Regions from separate parts of the Paraliobacillus sediminis genome, predicted to be linked through region 1. Evidence: riboswitches for the same ligand, from Rfam matches in the RefSeq annotation. Region 1 holds a riboswitch; each other region holds the start of a gene.
The links. A riboswitch is a leader RNA that binds a small molecule or an ion and turns the genes downstream of it on or off. The one in region 1 is predicted to bind S-adenosylmethionine.
Positions count from the first base shown of each region.

Region 2: linked by a shared signal. The riboswitch ahead of D2K60_RS04135 (methionine biosynthesis PLP-dependent protein) and the one ahead of D2K60_RS02205 (O-acetylhomoserine aminocarboxypropyltransferase/cysteine synthase family protein) in region 1 are both predicted to bind S-adenosylmethionine.
Region 3: linked by a shared signal. The riboswitch ahead of D2K60_RS05490 (methionine ABC transporter ATP-binding protein) and the one ahead of D2K60_RS02205 (O-acetylhomoserine aminocarboxypropyltransferase/cysteine synthase family protein) in region 1 are both predicted to bind S-adenosylmethionine.

Region 1 covers NZ_QJSI01000001.1:497,010-501,804, reverse strand. The annotation lists gene rarD (EamA family transporter RarD) at 1-217, shown strand, start outside; gene D2K60_RS02210 (Hsp20/alpha crystallin family protein) at 253-723, opposite strand; SAM riboswitch class I at 888-991, shown strand; gene D2K60_RS02205 (O-acetylhomoserine aminocarboxypropyltransferase/cysteine synthase family protein) at 1,104-2,777, shown strand; gene D2K60_RS02200 (SGNH/GDSL hydrolase family protein) at 3,165-4,103, shown strand; gene D2K60_RS02195 (YpmS family protein) at 4,128-4,727, shown strand; gene D2K60_RS02190 (DUF4097 family beta strand repeat-containing protein) at 4,778-4,795, opposite strand, start outside.
Region 2 covers NZ_QJSI01000001.1:956,455-961,249, forward strand. The annotation lists gene trxB (thioredoxin-disulfide reductase) at 1-582, shown strand, start outside; gene D2K60_RS04120 (ROK family protein) at 751-1,611, shown strand; gene D2K60_RS04125 (NADP-dependent oxidoreductase) at 1,664-2,599, opposite strand; gene D2K60_RS04130 (GTP pyrophosphokinase) at 2,779-3,528, shown strand; SAM riboswitch class I at 3,698-3,810, shown strand; gene D2K60_RS04135 (methionine biosynthesis PLP-dependent protein) at 3,884-4,795, shown strand, end outside.
Region 3 covers NZ_QJSI01000001.1:1,235,240-1,240,034, forward strand. The annotation lists gene D2K60_RS05475 (toprim domain-containing protein) at 1-289, shown strand, start outside; gene D2K60_RS05480 (thioredoxin family protein) at 300-602, shown strand; gene D2K60_RS05485 (TlpA family protein disulfide reductase) at 608-1,027, opposite strand; SAM riboswitch class I at 1,151-1,264, shown strand; gene D2K60_RS05490 (methionine ABC transporter ATP-binding protein) at 1,356-2,384, shown strand; gene D2K60_RS05495 (methionine ABC transporter permease) at 2,374-3,042, shown strand; gene D2K60_RS05500 (MetQ/NlpA family ABC transporter substrate-binding protein) at 3,105-3,926, shown strand; gene D2K60_RS05505 (YuzK family famiily protein) at 4,112-4,297, shown strand; gene sufC (Fe-S cluster assembly ATPase SufC) at 4,560-4,795, shown strand, end outside.

The DNA of each region.
Region 1 (4,795 bases):
ATTTGCTAGTGGTGCTAAACGGATTCCGTTATCCATGATTGGATTTTTACAATACGTCACGCCTACTTTAATGTTAATCATTGGCGTCTTTGTATACAAAGAGGAATTCACGCCCGCACATCTAGTAGCGTTTGTATGTATTTGGACCGCACTCGCTATTTATACAACGTCTAAAATAAGAGCTTTTCAGTATAATCGCAGAAAGACTGCGCATTAAGTTATCTACAAAAGCGAATGGCCTACCATTCGCTTTTAATCAATATCAATAATGTGGTCTGTTTTAGCTTTTTTCGGTCCACGTACTTCTAATACGCCATTTTTATATCCAGCTTTGGTTGTTCGTTTATCTATTACGTACGGTAGTTGCACGGTTCGTTCTGCCTGTTGATAGCGCCTTTCTCTATGATAATAGGCCTTTTTATCATCTTTTTTTTCGTTCATTTCATCATGCTTAATTTTAATTTTTAACCGATCTCCAATCACATCAATATGGATATCTTCTTTTCGCAATCCAGGTAAATCTGCTTGCACAATCCACTCCTTCTCATTTTCGAAAACGTCTACTGGCAAACGTGTCAATCCATTCTTTTGAAAAAAAGCATCAATGGAATCTAACATATTATTTTTGGGTCGATCAGCAAATAAACCATCCATTTTCCGAATGAATTCTTGCCCCGTTTCAAAAAAGTCCGTTGCTTTTTTATTCGATGATTTATCTTCCATAAAATAAACCTCCTTTAACCAATTAATCTGCTCTTAGCATATGCAAAACTGACACATTTGTTATAAGCAGACCGAATTCTTTTAAAGAATTTCATTTTTCTGAAAATAATTCTTGACGAACGTCTACTAGTAGCCTATACTCCAAACTAACATCAACTACATATCTCTTATCAAGAGTGGCAGAGGGAATAGGCCCTGTGAAGCCCGGCAACCAACTATATATGTATTGGTGCCAAATCCTACAGGTTAATAGCCTGATAGATAAGAGGAGGAAACCGTTTATACGCCCTCTTCTTACAATAGAAGAGGGCTTTTTGATTTCTTCTTCATTGACCTATATAAGAGATTATTTATATCAAATTTATTAGGAGGAATTCATAATGACAGAACAAAATTTCAATACGACAGGAACAGAAACAAATCTATTACATGGCGGTCAAGTCCCAGATCCAACGACTGGTTCACGCGCTGTCCCCATTTATCAAACAACTTCTTACGTTTTTCGTGATACAGAGCATGCCCAAAACTTATTTGGATTAGCGGAACCAGGTAATATCTATTCTCGGATTATGAATCCAACTGTTGATGTATTTGAGCAACGGATTGCTTTATTAGAAGACGGTGTTGCAGCTGTTGGAACAGCATCTGGTGCTTCTGCGATTACATTATCGATTCTAAATCTTGCCAACGCTGGTGATGAAATTGTTGCGGATAGTAATCTATATGGTGGAACTTACAATTTATTCGCATCAACCTTACCAAAGTACGGTATTAATGTGATTTTTGTTGATGGTACTGATCCGGAAAATTTCCGTAAGGCTATCACAGACAAAACAAAAGCTATTTTCGGTGAAATTATTACAAATCCATCACTTAATGTCCTTGACGTAGAAGCGGTAGCAACTATTGCACACGAAAATAATCTACCTCTAATTATTGATAACACTTTTGCCAGCCCTTATGGATGCAAACCAATAGCATGGGGTGCAGATATTGTTGTCCATTCCGCAACAAAGTGGATTGGTGGACATGGTACTTCTATCGGCGGAGTCGTCGTTGATGGTGGCCGTTTTAATTGGAATCAAGCAAAGTATCCAGGCTTTATCGAACCTGACTCAAGCTATAATGGAATTCGTTTTGGGATTGATGTTGGACCGGCAGCTTTTGCAACGAAATTCCGCGTGCAGCTACTGCGTGACATTGGCCCATCTTTAACGCCACAAAATGCATTCTACTTCATCCAAGGGTTAGAAACGTTGAATTTACGAATCGAGAAGCATAATGAAAATGCACAAAAAGTTGCGGCATATTTAGAGGGACATCCACAAGTTGAATGGGTTGCCTACCCAGGCTTAGAATCACATCCATCCCATCAACTTGCCAAAAAGTATTTAGGCGGAACATTCGGTTCGATTATTACCTTTGGCATTAAAGGTGGACGTAATGCTGGACGCCAGCTAATTGACACTATTAATTTGTGGTCACATGTTGCTAACGTTGGTGATGCTAAGTCATTGATTATCCATCCAGCTTCTACTACACACCAGCAATTAAGTGCGGACGCATTAAAAGCAAGTGGTGTAACAGAAGAATTAGTACGTTTATCGGTTGGACTAGAAACAATTGATGATATATTACTAGATTTAGATCAAGCAATTGCAAAAGCAACCAATACACAAACCACCATTTCGAATTCAGAAGAAACAGCAATCAAGTGGGCGTTTGATTCTCCATTTGCTCGTGAAGATGGCCAATTACGTCTCAAAAATATTGTCGTTGCTGGTTCAATTGACGGTAATGAAGCACTAGAGAAATTACGAGGTCTTGGCTATCAGATTACCACTGTCGAGAAAAATGAGGAAGCTATCGATCTCATATATATTACTGATCCATCGACAGTAACGAATCAATCCTTAAAAACAGCAAAACTTGTTTGGTTTAATACGAAGGCAGATTATACGGAACAAAAAGAATTCGCCAAATCAAATCAACGCGTTATTATTGAAAATCGTTGCCCTTTTAATGAAGCTGATCGCATTAGACGAACTAGATAGAAGTAAACAAGAAAAGCAATCTCACTAGCAATAGTGAGACTGCTTTTTTTATTTAAGCTCTTTTTCTGATGATGTATTACTACATTAGGTTTCCTCTCCGCTGAATTATTGCTTCCTTCCGCCGAATTATTGCTTCCTTCCGCCGAATTATCGATTCATCGTGGATAATGGTATTTTTCAACCGACTGGCTTAATTTGGCTCCAACCTTGTTTTGATATTTACTTGGAAACGCTATTGCTAAATAAGGTTTGTGTAACATATAATGTGGGATAGACTAAAAAATTTCATTTGTCTTATAAGTGATTTATTTTTCTTCTTTTTTTGTTTGATGTTATGATTAAAGAAGAATGTTGGTTGCAAAACTATAGCATAGCAGGTGTGGGATAATGAATAGAAAAAAGATTTGGCTATTACTTGGTGGGATGTTTTTCTTACTGTTTATAATTGGGTTCATTTTAATATCACAAAAATCCAGTTCTCCTTCCAATCTAACCGCGAACATTGAAGCGGAAAAGGAGAATATAGAAGAAGTCATTGATCAAGTACAGGAAAAAGATGAAGAAGTTGAAAATGAAGAAAATCGGAGCATTTCCAATAATCTAAAAGATGCTGTTGAAAGTACAATCGGCTTATTCCTACGTAACGATTATAAAATCGTCGCAATAGGGGATTCATTAACACAAGGGGTTGGAGACTCAGCAGATAACGATGGATATGTCGGAAGAATAGAAGATGCATTTTCCAATGAAGATCAACGTGTTTCTATCGATAACTTTGGTAAGCGTGGGAATCGGTCAGATCAATTACTAAAACGCTTGGAAGATGAGGAAATAAGATCATCTTTAGAAGAAGCAGACATGATTCTACTTACAATTGGAGCAAACGATATTATGAAAGTTGTCAAAAGTAACTTCATGAGTCTTAATGAAGAGCCCTTTATTGCTGAACGATCGGCTTACGAACAACGTTTACAAGAGATTATTGATATTATGCTAGATTTAAGTCCAGATGCAGAGATCTATTTAATTGGATTTTTCAATCCTTTTGAAGGGTATTTTGATGATATTGAAGAGCTGGATGGAATTCTAACAGATTTTAATACTACTGGGAAACAACTAACGACAGAGAAACAACAAACGCACTATATTCCTACAAATGATTTATTTCAAATAGAAGATGTGGATCTCTTAGCTGATGACAATTTCCATCCAAACGCTACAGGGTATACACTTATTGCTGAACGGATTCTAACCTATATTCGTCCTATCATTGAAGCAGCACATGAAGAAAGCGAGAATGAGGAAGAGGCAAGTGAGGCACAGTAATAAGGCAGAAAGGTGAACGATAACATGCATCAAAGAAATTGGAAGGTTTTATTCATAAGTTTATTTAGTTTAAATATATTCATTATCATTACTTTATTCATTATAATTTTTTCTCCTACTCCTGGTAGTAATGCACTCCCAGAAAAGGAATATATTGAAGATGAGGCCGGAGCAGAATTTACTGTTCGATCGAGCAAGCAGAATTTAACTGAATTGGTTAATCAATATATAGATAAAGCATTAAATGATAAAGAAGGAAAGTATTCGATTCAACTTGATGAAAATGTGCAAATTTTTGGTTCTGTTGAAGCTTTTAACAAGGATATTCCAATATCAATTGAAATGGAACCTATCGTACAAGAAAACGGCGATATCATTTTAAAACAAACAGAAATGTCATTAGGTTTATTGAATTTACCGAAAAATAAAATTCTTGAGTATGTCGCTAAAGCAATTGATGCACCTGAATGGGTCATTATCGACCCCGATAATGAAGAAATCTATATTGCAGTTACGCAAATGGATATTAAGAGTAACTTTAAAGTAAGAGCGCAGCAAATCGATCTAGAAAATGACCAAATATCATTTCGTATAAAAGTTCCAACTGCAACACTAGGATTATAAGAGACCAAGTACATGTACTTGGTCTTTTATGTTTCTAACTCGGATAAAGATTAAGGCGTGCTTACCTC
Region 2 (4,795 bases), 460 kb from region 1:
GAAAATATAGGTCATGGAGTTAGTACTTGTGCGACGTGTGATGGTTTTTTCTTTCGAGATAAAAAGGTAATAATTGTAGGCGGTGGTGATTCAGCGATGGAGGAAGCCGGCTTTTTAAGTAAATTTGCTAGTGAAGTTGAAATTGTTCATCGTAGAGATGAGCTACGTGCTTCTAAAATTATGCAAGAACGTGCCAAGGAAAATGAAAAAATTACGTGGAGTTTAAACAAAACACCATTAGAGGTTGTCGGTGAAGCAAATAAAGTTACGGGTTTAGTTGTAAAAGATAGTGAAACGGGAAAAGAAGAGACGATAAAAACTGATGGAATATTTATTGCAATTGGTCATAACCCAAATACAGACTTTTTAGCTGGTCAGATAAAAACAGACGAAACCGGCTATATTCAAGTTGTGCCTGGAACAACAGAAACAAATATCCCTGGGGTTTATGCATGTGGTGATGTGCAAGATAAAAAATACCGCCAAGCGATTACTGCAGCAGGAACTGGATGCATGGCCGCACTAGATGTGGAGAGATATCTAGAAGGAAGCAGTGTTCAGGATTGGAGTCAAACGCTTTAAATGAAGATCGTCTCATCCCTTTCAATAAAGGGGGGTAGGCGATTTTTTAATATCTACTTATTATAACGCTACCTAATTAAAAGATTGGAGTCCAAAAAATAAGTGATTCTTTCTAGATTAGATGATAAAGTATAATGAGTAATGTGTGTAATAAAAGGAGGAAGACGTATGTATTATGGTGGAATTGAAGCTGGTGGTACGAAGTTCGTCTGTGCAGTTAGTGATCAATCTTTTAAAATTATTGAAAGAGTAAGTATTCCAACGAGTACGCCAGATGAAACATTAAAGCAGGTGTTTGCATTTTTTGATCAGTATCAGTTAAAGGCAATTGGAATTGGATCCTTTGGGCCAATTGATGTGAATGTAGATTCTGATACATATGGTTATGTCACGTCTACACCGAAAAAAGGTTGGAATAACTATAATTTTGTTGGAGCGATAAAAGGGCGCTATGATGTACCGGTTGCTTGGACAACAGATGTAAACGCAGCAGCATATGGAGAATATCGTAAGGGTGAAGCACAGCTATCGAATTCTTGTATATATTTAACTATTGGTACAGGGATTGGCGGGGGTGCTATCCTAAATGGAGAAATTATTGACGGGTTTGGCCATCCAGAAATGGGACATATATCTGTTCCAAACCATCCAAATGATCCTTTTGAAGGTGTCTGTCCTTATCATGGTAATTGTTTAGAAGGACTTGCAGCAGGTCCAGCAATTGAGAAACGATTACAGAAAAAGGCACAAGATCTAGACAAAACAGATGATTTCTGGGAAATAGAAGCATATTATATAGCGCAAGCTTTAGTGAATTACACAATGATTCTAAGACCAGAAGTCTTAATTCTAGGTGGTGGTGTGATGAAGCAAGAACAACTTTTCCCACTAATTCGAAAAGCATTCAAGGAAATAATGAATGATTATGTAGTAACACCAGATTTAGAGACTTATATTGTTTCTCCTGGATTAGTAGATGACGCAGGTATAACTGGAAGTTTATTATTAGCAGCAGAAAAGGCAATTTAACAAAAAAAGTAGTGGAGCCTCCATACAGAAAAATGTAGGAGGCTCCAAGTAATTATTTTACTTTTATAACAATTTTACCTTTAGCATGATGTGTTTCACTTAGCTCATGTGCTTCTTTTATTTGTTCTGCTGAGAATCCAAATACGTGTCCAACTTGTGACTTGACAATACCTTTGTCCAATAATTCCCCTAACTCACTAAGCTGTTTACCATCTGGATTTAGCCAATAGCCAGAAGCTTCAACTTGATATTTTTCAGCTAATGCTTGATCTGGTTGACCTGCAATCGTAACAAGTCTTCCGTTAGGCTTAAGAACAGTAAAGCTTTTATCTAGAATTTCTCCACCCATCGTATCAAGCACGACATCAAAGTCGCTAAGTTCGGCTGCAAAATCATCTGTTTTATAGTTGATAATTTGATCTGCTCCAAGTTCTTTTACGTAAGCCTCATTTTTCTCACTAGCTGTTGTTGCAACGTAAGCACCTAAATGCTTAGCAATTTGAATTGCAAGGCTACCTACACCACCAGCTCCTGCATGTATTAATACTTTATCGTCTTTTTTCACTTTTGTGAAATCAACAAGACATTGCCATGCTGTTAGGCCAGCTAATGGAATAGAAGCGGCTTCTTCAAATGTAAGACTTTTTGGTTTTTTTGCTAATAGATTTTCATCTACTGTTGTGAACTCTGCGTAAGTTCCTTCATTAGTTGTATCTGGACGTGCAAACACCTCGTCACCAATTTTATAATCAGTTACCTTTTCTCCAACCTCAACAATTGTTCCAGCAACATCCCAGCCTAGTATAATTGGAAAAGAAAAGTCGAGCATTTCTTTTAGGTAGCCTGCACGCAATTTCCAATCAATTGGATTTATCGAAGTTGCGTGAACTTCTACTAGTACTTGATTCTCTTTGATTACAGGCTTACTGATTTCTTCTTCCTGTAAAACACTCTTATCACCATATTCATTTATTACTACTGCTTTCATATGTAAACGCTCCTTTAATTGGTATTTCTTTAGTATGGAATAGTATAGTAAATCCTTCTACTAAAAGCAAAGAGTATGCTTGAGAGAGAATTAGTGAATCTTTTGTTAGGCTTCAATCGTAACAATATAAGAAGTTAATTTGAATAATCTAGTTACAACATTAAAAGGAGACAAGACAGATGGAGATTAATCTACCAATTGATAACAAACTAATAAAAGAATTAAAAGTCGAGCTAATGCGTTTTATGATGTCTTATAAGTTTGCTTTAGATGAAGTCAATACCAAAATCGATATATTAAAACAGGAATTTCAATATATGCATGATTATAGTCCGATTGAACATGTTTCGTCGCGCGTGAAGTCACCAGATAGTATTATGAAAAAGATTCAAAAAAAAGGCTATGAATTATCTTTAGAAGATATTCAAAAAAACATTAGAGATATTGCTGGCATTCGAATTACTTGCTCCTTTAGCTCAGATATATATGTAATTAGTGAAATGTTGCAAAAACAAAAAGATATAGAAGTTGTGGAAGTAAAGGATTACATAAAAAAACCTAAACCAAATGGCTATCAAAGTTTACATATGATAATTAAAATTCCGATCTTTATGTCAGACCGCGAAGATCATGTCTACGTTGAAATTCAAATTAGAACAATTGCAATGGACTTCTGGGCTAGCCTTGAGCATAAAATTTATTATAAATACAACAAGGAAATACCCGAACATATAAAAGAGGAATTAAAAGAAGCTGCAACCTCAGCAGCACAATTAGATAAAAAAATGGAAAACTTGCATATTGAAATGAAAAAGATTAAAGAAAATGTAGGTTATGATGAAGATGTTGAAGAAATTATGTTAAGGGATGAACGTTTCCATTTACCGTTAGAATTCTTAAAAAACGCGATCTATCAAAATAAAAAATAAGCTATATTAATGTGGACGATTGCTAAGAAAGTAGGTTTAAGGCTGAAACGATCTGAATTCTCACAGTTAATGGACTATTTTTGAATAGTTGGAAAAAGGTGTTGCATTATTTCTTAGTATGCATTAGAATTACAACAAGTTAAATTTTTCGGAAAATTTTATAAACTATTTCTTATCAAGAGAGACGGAGGGATTGGCCCTTTGAAGTCTCAGCAACCAGCCATATCGCATGGCCCGGTGCTAATTCCAGATAGACTAGAATTATAGTCTTGAAGATGAGAAGACTGACTTTTAAAATCTTAAAAGGCCTTCTTCTTAGAAGGCCTTTTTTTCAATTAGTAAAGGAGGCGTGGTCATGACTGATAAAAAACTACAGACAAAGTTAGCACAACTTGGTAATAAAAGTGATCCTTTAACAGGTGCTGTAAGCCCACCGATTTATTTATCAACAGCTTATCAACATGAAGCACTAGGAAGATCAACTGGTTATGATTATACAAGAACAAAAAACCCAACACGTTCGATACTAGAAGATGGAATCGCTGATTTAGAAGTAGGGGATCAAGGATTTGCTTGTAGTTCCGGAATGGCAGCTATTCAACTCGTCTTATCATTATTCAAAACAGGGGCAGAATTGATTGTTCCTGAAGATGTATATGGTGGTACATACCGTATACTTAAACAGTATCAAGATGCTTACGAAATTAAAACAACATATGCAACCTTTTCAGATCTTGAAGAAGTGAAGAATTGTATTACGCCCCATACGAAGGCAATATTTATTGAAACACCAACAAATCCATTGATGCAAGAGATTGATATTGCAAGCTATGCGGCTTTAGCTAAAGATTTTAATCTATTACTTATTGTGGATAATACATTTTTAACACCAGTATTGCAGCAACCGATAAAGCTTGGGGCAGATATTGTCATCCATAGTGCCACGAAGTATATTGGTGGTCACAATGATGTATTAGCTGGTCTTGTTGTGGCAAAAGGTGAAGCTTTATGTGAGAAGATTGCTACACTTCATAATGCAGCAGGTGCGGTATTATCCTCTTTTGATGCTTGGTTGTTAATTAGAGGGTTAAAAACTTTAGGATTACGTATGAAACAACACCAAGAGAACGGGAAACGAATAGCAGACTTTTTACAAACAGATGAACGAATAGAAGATGTGTTGTACTGCGGTAAAGGTGGAATGCTCTCGTTTCGATTGCGAGAAAGCGCATGGGTAGGGCCGTTTTTAGAGAATTTACAACTTATT
Region 3 (4,795 bases), 740 kb from region 1:
ATTAATTGACGAAATAGTTACGATAATTTGTACAAATGGAACGCTGGGTGTTGAAAAGATGGAAGAGTTAATAATAGATTATGACTTAGATAATAGAGAAGTTTATATCTTGGTTGACGAAGATCATTCGGGTATTAAATTACGGAAGCAATTATCATTAGAATTACCACACGCAACACATATTTATATTGACAAAACTTTTAGAGAAGTAGCAGCGACTCCAGAATTAGAGTTAGCGACGGCGCTTCTAAGTAGGGGGATAACAGTAAACCCCATTTATCTCATGTAAGGTGGAAAATATGATACCAATAACACGTGAAACAATACAATTACTAGACCAGTCAGACAAAATGATTTTTATTTATACGCCTTTTTGTGGAACGTGCCATTTAGCGAGAAAGATATTAGAAGAAATTGAAGTAGCATCAAAAGGCAATGTAACATTCTATGAACTAAATGCCGGGTTGTTTCCTGAGGTTATGCAACAAAAAAGAATAGAAAGTGTTCCATGTCTGCTGATTACCACTAACGATGAGCCTAGTAAAATATACTCGTTTGAATCGTTAGGTGAATTAAACAGTCTATTACATTCAAATCGATAAACCTATTATTTAGGGATGATATCGCCTACTGTTGTAACGATATCCAGAAAATCGGCTTTATCACTAAATTGTTTGTAAATATGTCCGGTTGAATCAATTAATACAGTAGTTGGAACACCATGACAGTGAAACAAGTTATATACTTCTGTTCCGTTATCCATTAAAGTTGGCTGCTTCAAAAATTCTTTAGTAAAACCTACTGCTGCTGATTGGCTACGTTCTCTACCAGTAACATTAATCGTTAGCATTTTCACTTTTGAATTGTTTAATGATCGATATAATTGCTCTTTTTTAGGTAAATCAATGCTACAATCTAGACACCATGAAGCCCAAAAAGTAAGTATTACAATACTGCCAATATCATCTTTTAATTGATAATTCCCTTTTTTATTTAGAAAAGGTAGTACAAAGTTTGGTGCTAGCATGTAAATCATCCTTTTGATTCATTATTGTTGTTATTTTAACATACCTTAGGCTGATAAAATATGTTGACAATGATTATTTAGCTATGTTAAAATCACATTTAATTAAATAATTACATACATTATCTCTTATCAAGAGAGGTGGAGGGACTGGCCCGATGAAACCCGGCAACCGTTAAGCAAAATTTTTGTTTAAAAAGGTGCCAATTCCTGCAGAGCAATTGTTTTGGCAGATGAGAGAACAGGAAAGTTATAATCGCAATCAAAAGCGCGTCTTTCTGTTCTCTGGAACAGAAGGGCGTTTTTTAATTTTTTAGAAAGAAGGAATAGTATGATTTCAATTCAACACTTATCAAAAGTTTACCAAACAAAATCCTCAACTATTCAAGCAGTAGATGATTTAAGTTTAAATATAGATAAAGGCGAAATATTTGGTGTTATTGGATACAGTGGAGCTGGTAAAAGCACCTTTATCCGTTTGATTAATCGGTTGGAAGAACCATCAACAGGTGATATAGTTATCGACAATCAAAAAATAACGACATTGTCCAAAAAACAATTAAGGCTTTCACGTCAAGAAATTGGGATGATTTTTCAACATTTTAATTTGTTGTGGTCCAGAACAGTTCGAGATAATATTGCCTTACCATTAGAAATAGCTGGTCTATCAAAGCAAGAGCGCAACAAGCGTGTTGACGAGTTAATAGGACTTGTTGGTTTAACCGGTAGAGAAGACGCATTCCCATCGCAATTGAGTGGTGGACAAAAGCAACGAGTTGGAATTGCAAGAGCTCTAGCAAACAAACCAAAAGTGCTTTTATGTGATGAAGCAACCTCAGCACTTGATCCAGAAACAACAGACTCAATTCTTTCCTTATTAGTAGACATCAATCAAAAACTTGGTTTGACTATTATACTAATCACACATGAAATGCATGTTATTCAAAAGGTTTGTCATCGTGTTGCGGTAATGGAAGAAGGAAGAATTGTCGAACAAGGGGAAGTAGTCGAGGTTTTCTCACATCCAAAACAGCCTGTAACAAAGAAATTTGTCGAACAGGTAATGGGTAAGCCGGATGATGAGATTACGGAAGAGACATTAATACAATCTGTTACAAAAGGTAAGGTTTTACGTTTACACTTTGTTGGTGAAACAGCAAATCAAGCAGTAATTAGTCAAGTTGCTAAAAGGTTTGATGTAGAAGTTAACATCTTACATGGTAACGTTAAGCAAACACAGGCAGGTGCTTATGGCACGTTATTTGTTAATATAATAGGTGAGGAATCTGTAATAGATGAAGCGATAGGCTTTATTACTTCTACATCTGTTGAAGTGGAGGTGAAAACCAATGCTAACTAATCTCTTTCCAAACGTTGACTGGATGGATTTATTATATGCAATGGGTGAGACATTTTATATGACACTAATTGCTTTAATAGGAACAATGATTTTCGGTATTATTTTAGGCTTATTATTATATCTAACAGCGACTGGTGGCATTTGGGATAATAAAATAATAAATTCAATTGTATCGTCTCTCGTTAATGTATTTCGTGCAATACCGTTTGTTATTTTGATATTATTGCTAATTCCATTTACTGATTTCCTTATTGGAACAATACGAGGTCCAAATGCGGCTTTGCCTGCTTTAATTATTGGTTCAGCCCCATTTTATGCTCGGTTGGTTGAAATAGGATTAAGAGAAGTGGACAAAGGAGTAGTAGAGGCAGCTAAATCAATGGGTGCAAAGACATCAACAATTATTTATAAAGTGTTACTAAAGGAATCTATTCCAGCACTCGTTTCAGGTTTAACAGTTACGGCAATAGCTTTAATCGGTTATACAGCAGTAGCAGGAGTTATAGGTGCTGGTGGTTTAGGCGACTTTGCTTATTTCCACGGATTTATGCGACGAGATTTTGATGTTGTTTTTGTTTGTACGTTCTTAATTGTAATAATTGTATTCATCTTTCAAATTATCGGTGATACGATCACAAATAGATTAGATAAAAGATAATCGTTAATAATACCCGTTAAGTCGGGAATTATATATATAACAAAAAAGGGGAGCAATACAAAATGAAAAAACTTGTAACATTACTATTATTCGTATCTGTTGGGATTATTTTAGCTGCATGTGGAAATCAAGATTCAGAGGAAAATATCATTAAAGTTGGTGCAACAAGTGTACCGCATGCTGAAGTGTTAGAAGAAGCTAAACCATTATTAGAAGAAGAAGGTATTACATTAGAAATCGAACAATACACTGATTATAGCTTGCCAAACCAAGATTTATCAGATGGAACAATTGATGCTAACTATTTCCAACACGTACCGTTTTTAGAAACTGAAATTGAAGAAAAAGGCTATGATATTGTGAATTTAGGTGGCGTTCATTTAGAACCTATGGGTGTTTATTCTCAAAATATCACAAGTATTGATGCTATTGAAGAAGGCACGGAAGTTGTTATTAGTCGAAATGTACCAGACCATGGTCGTATCCTTTCTTTATTTGAATCAAATGGTTTGATTACATTAGCTGAGGACGTTAAAAAATCAGAGGCTACTGTTGATGATATCATTGAAAATCCATTAAATTTAACTTTTTCAGCGGATGTAAACCCTGAATTTCTTATCGAAACGTATCAAAGTGAAGAAGATGTATTAGTTGCGATTAATACAAATTATGCAATTGAGGCTGAACTATCACCTGTAGATGATGCTTTGTTTATTGAAAGTGATGATTCTTTATATGTAAATATTGTTGTAGCAAATACAGCAGATGAAGATGATGAAAACTTAAATAAATTAGTAGAGGTTTTACAATCAGAGGAAATTCAAAATTTCATTACAGAAAATTATAATGGTGAAGTAATTGCTGTTGGTGGATCAGAAGAATAATTCGAGGATTTTAAATGAAATTAGCGGAATTTTGATGTACTTTAACTATTTTCATACTCAATTATGGAGATAAATCAAAAAGGTTGTGTATAAGTCCAAATGATTTGTTAGCTCTTTTGTTACGTCTTTCTACAAATGATATAATTAATTTGTTCAAATATAGAAAGGATGGGTTTTAACAAACCATGGATAATCTAGCTTTAACTTATACAGGTGAGATGGAAAAGGCAATGCAACTAAATCACGGTTTAGGATTTGCTGAATACGAAAGAAAACTAAACCAACGTTTAGAAATTGAAAGAGAACGCGAGAAAAGTCACCGAAATGGCTTGAAGGTAGTAACAGAAATGAATCGAAAAGTGCATCGATAATAAATGGAAAAAATATTAATATCCCTTGCGAATACATTTGCAAGGGGTATTTGCGTTATAATAAAATAGAAACATGTAGGTGAGTTGCACCATTTCACACTATTAATAAGAAAAAGTTTGAAAACAAGCTGGAATAATGAATGAAAATCTTGATTATAGATTCGAAATAGTATAAGATTGTAATGAGAATAAACTGAGAATGAATAGTAAATATAGTGTTCATTCCACAAATATAAATAATAATTCTTTTGGGGGTATCGAAATGGCAGGTTCTATTCTAGAAATTAAAGATCTTCATGTTCAAATCGAAGATCAAGAAATATTAAAAGGTGTTAACTTAACGATTAAAGGTGGCGAATTCCACGCGGTAATGGGACCAAACGGTACTGGTAAATCAACTTTGGCGTCTGCAATCATGGGACATCCTAATTATGAGGTAACTAGTGGTAGTATACATTTAGATGGAGAAGATGTATTAGAAATGGCAGTTGATGAACG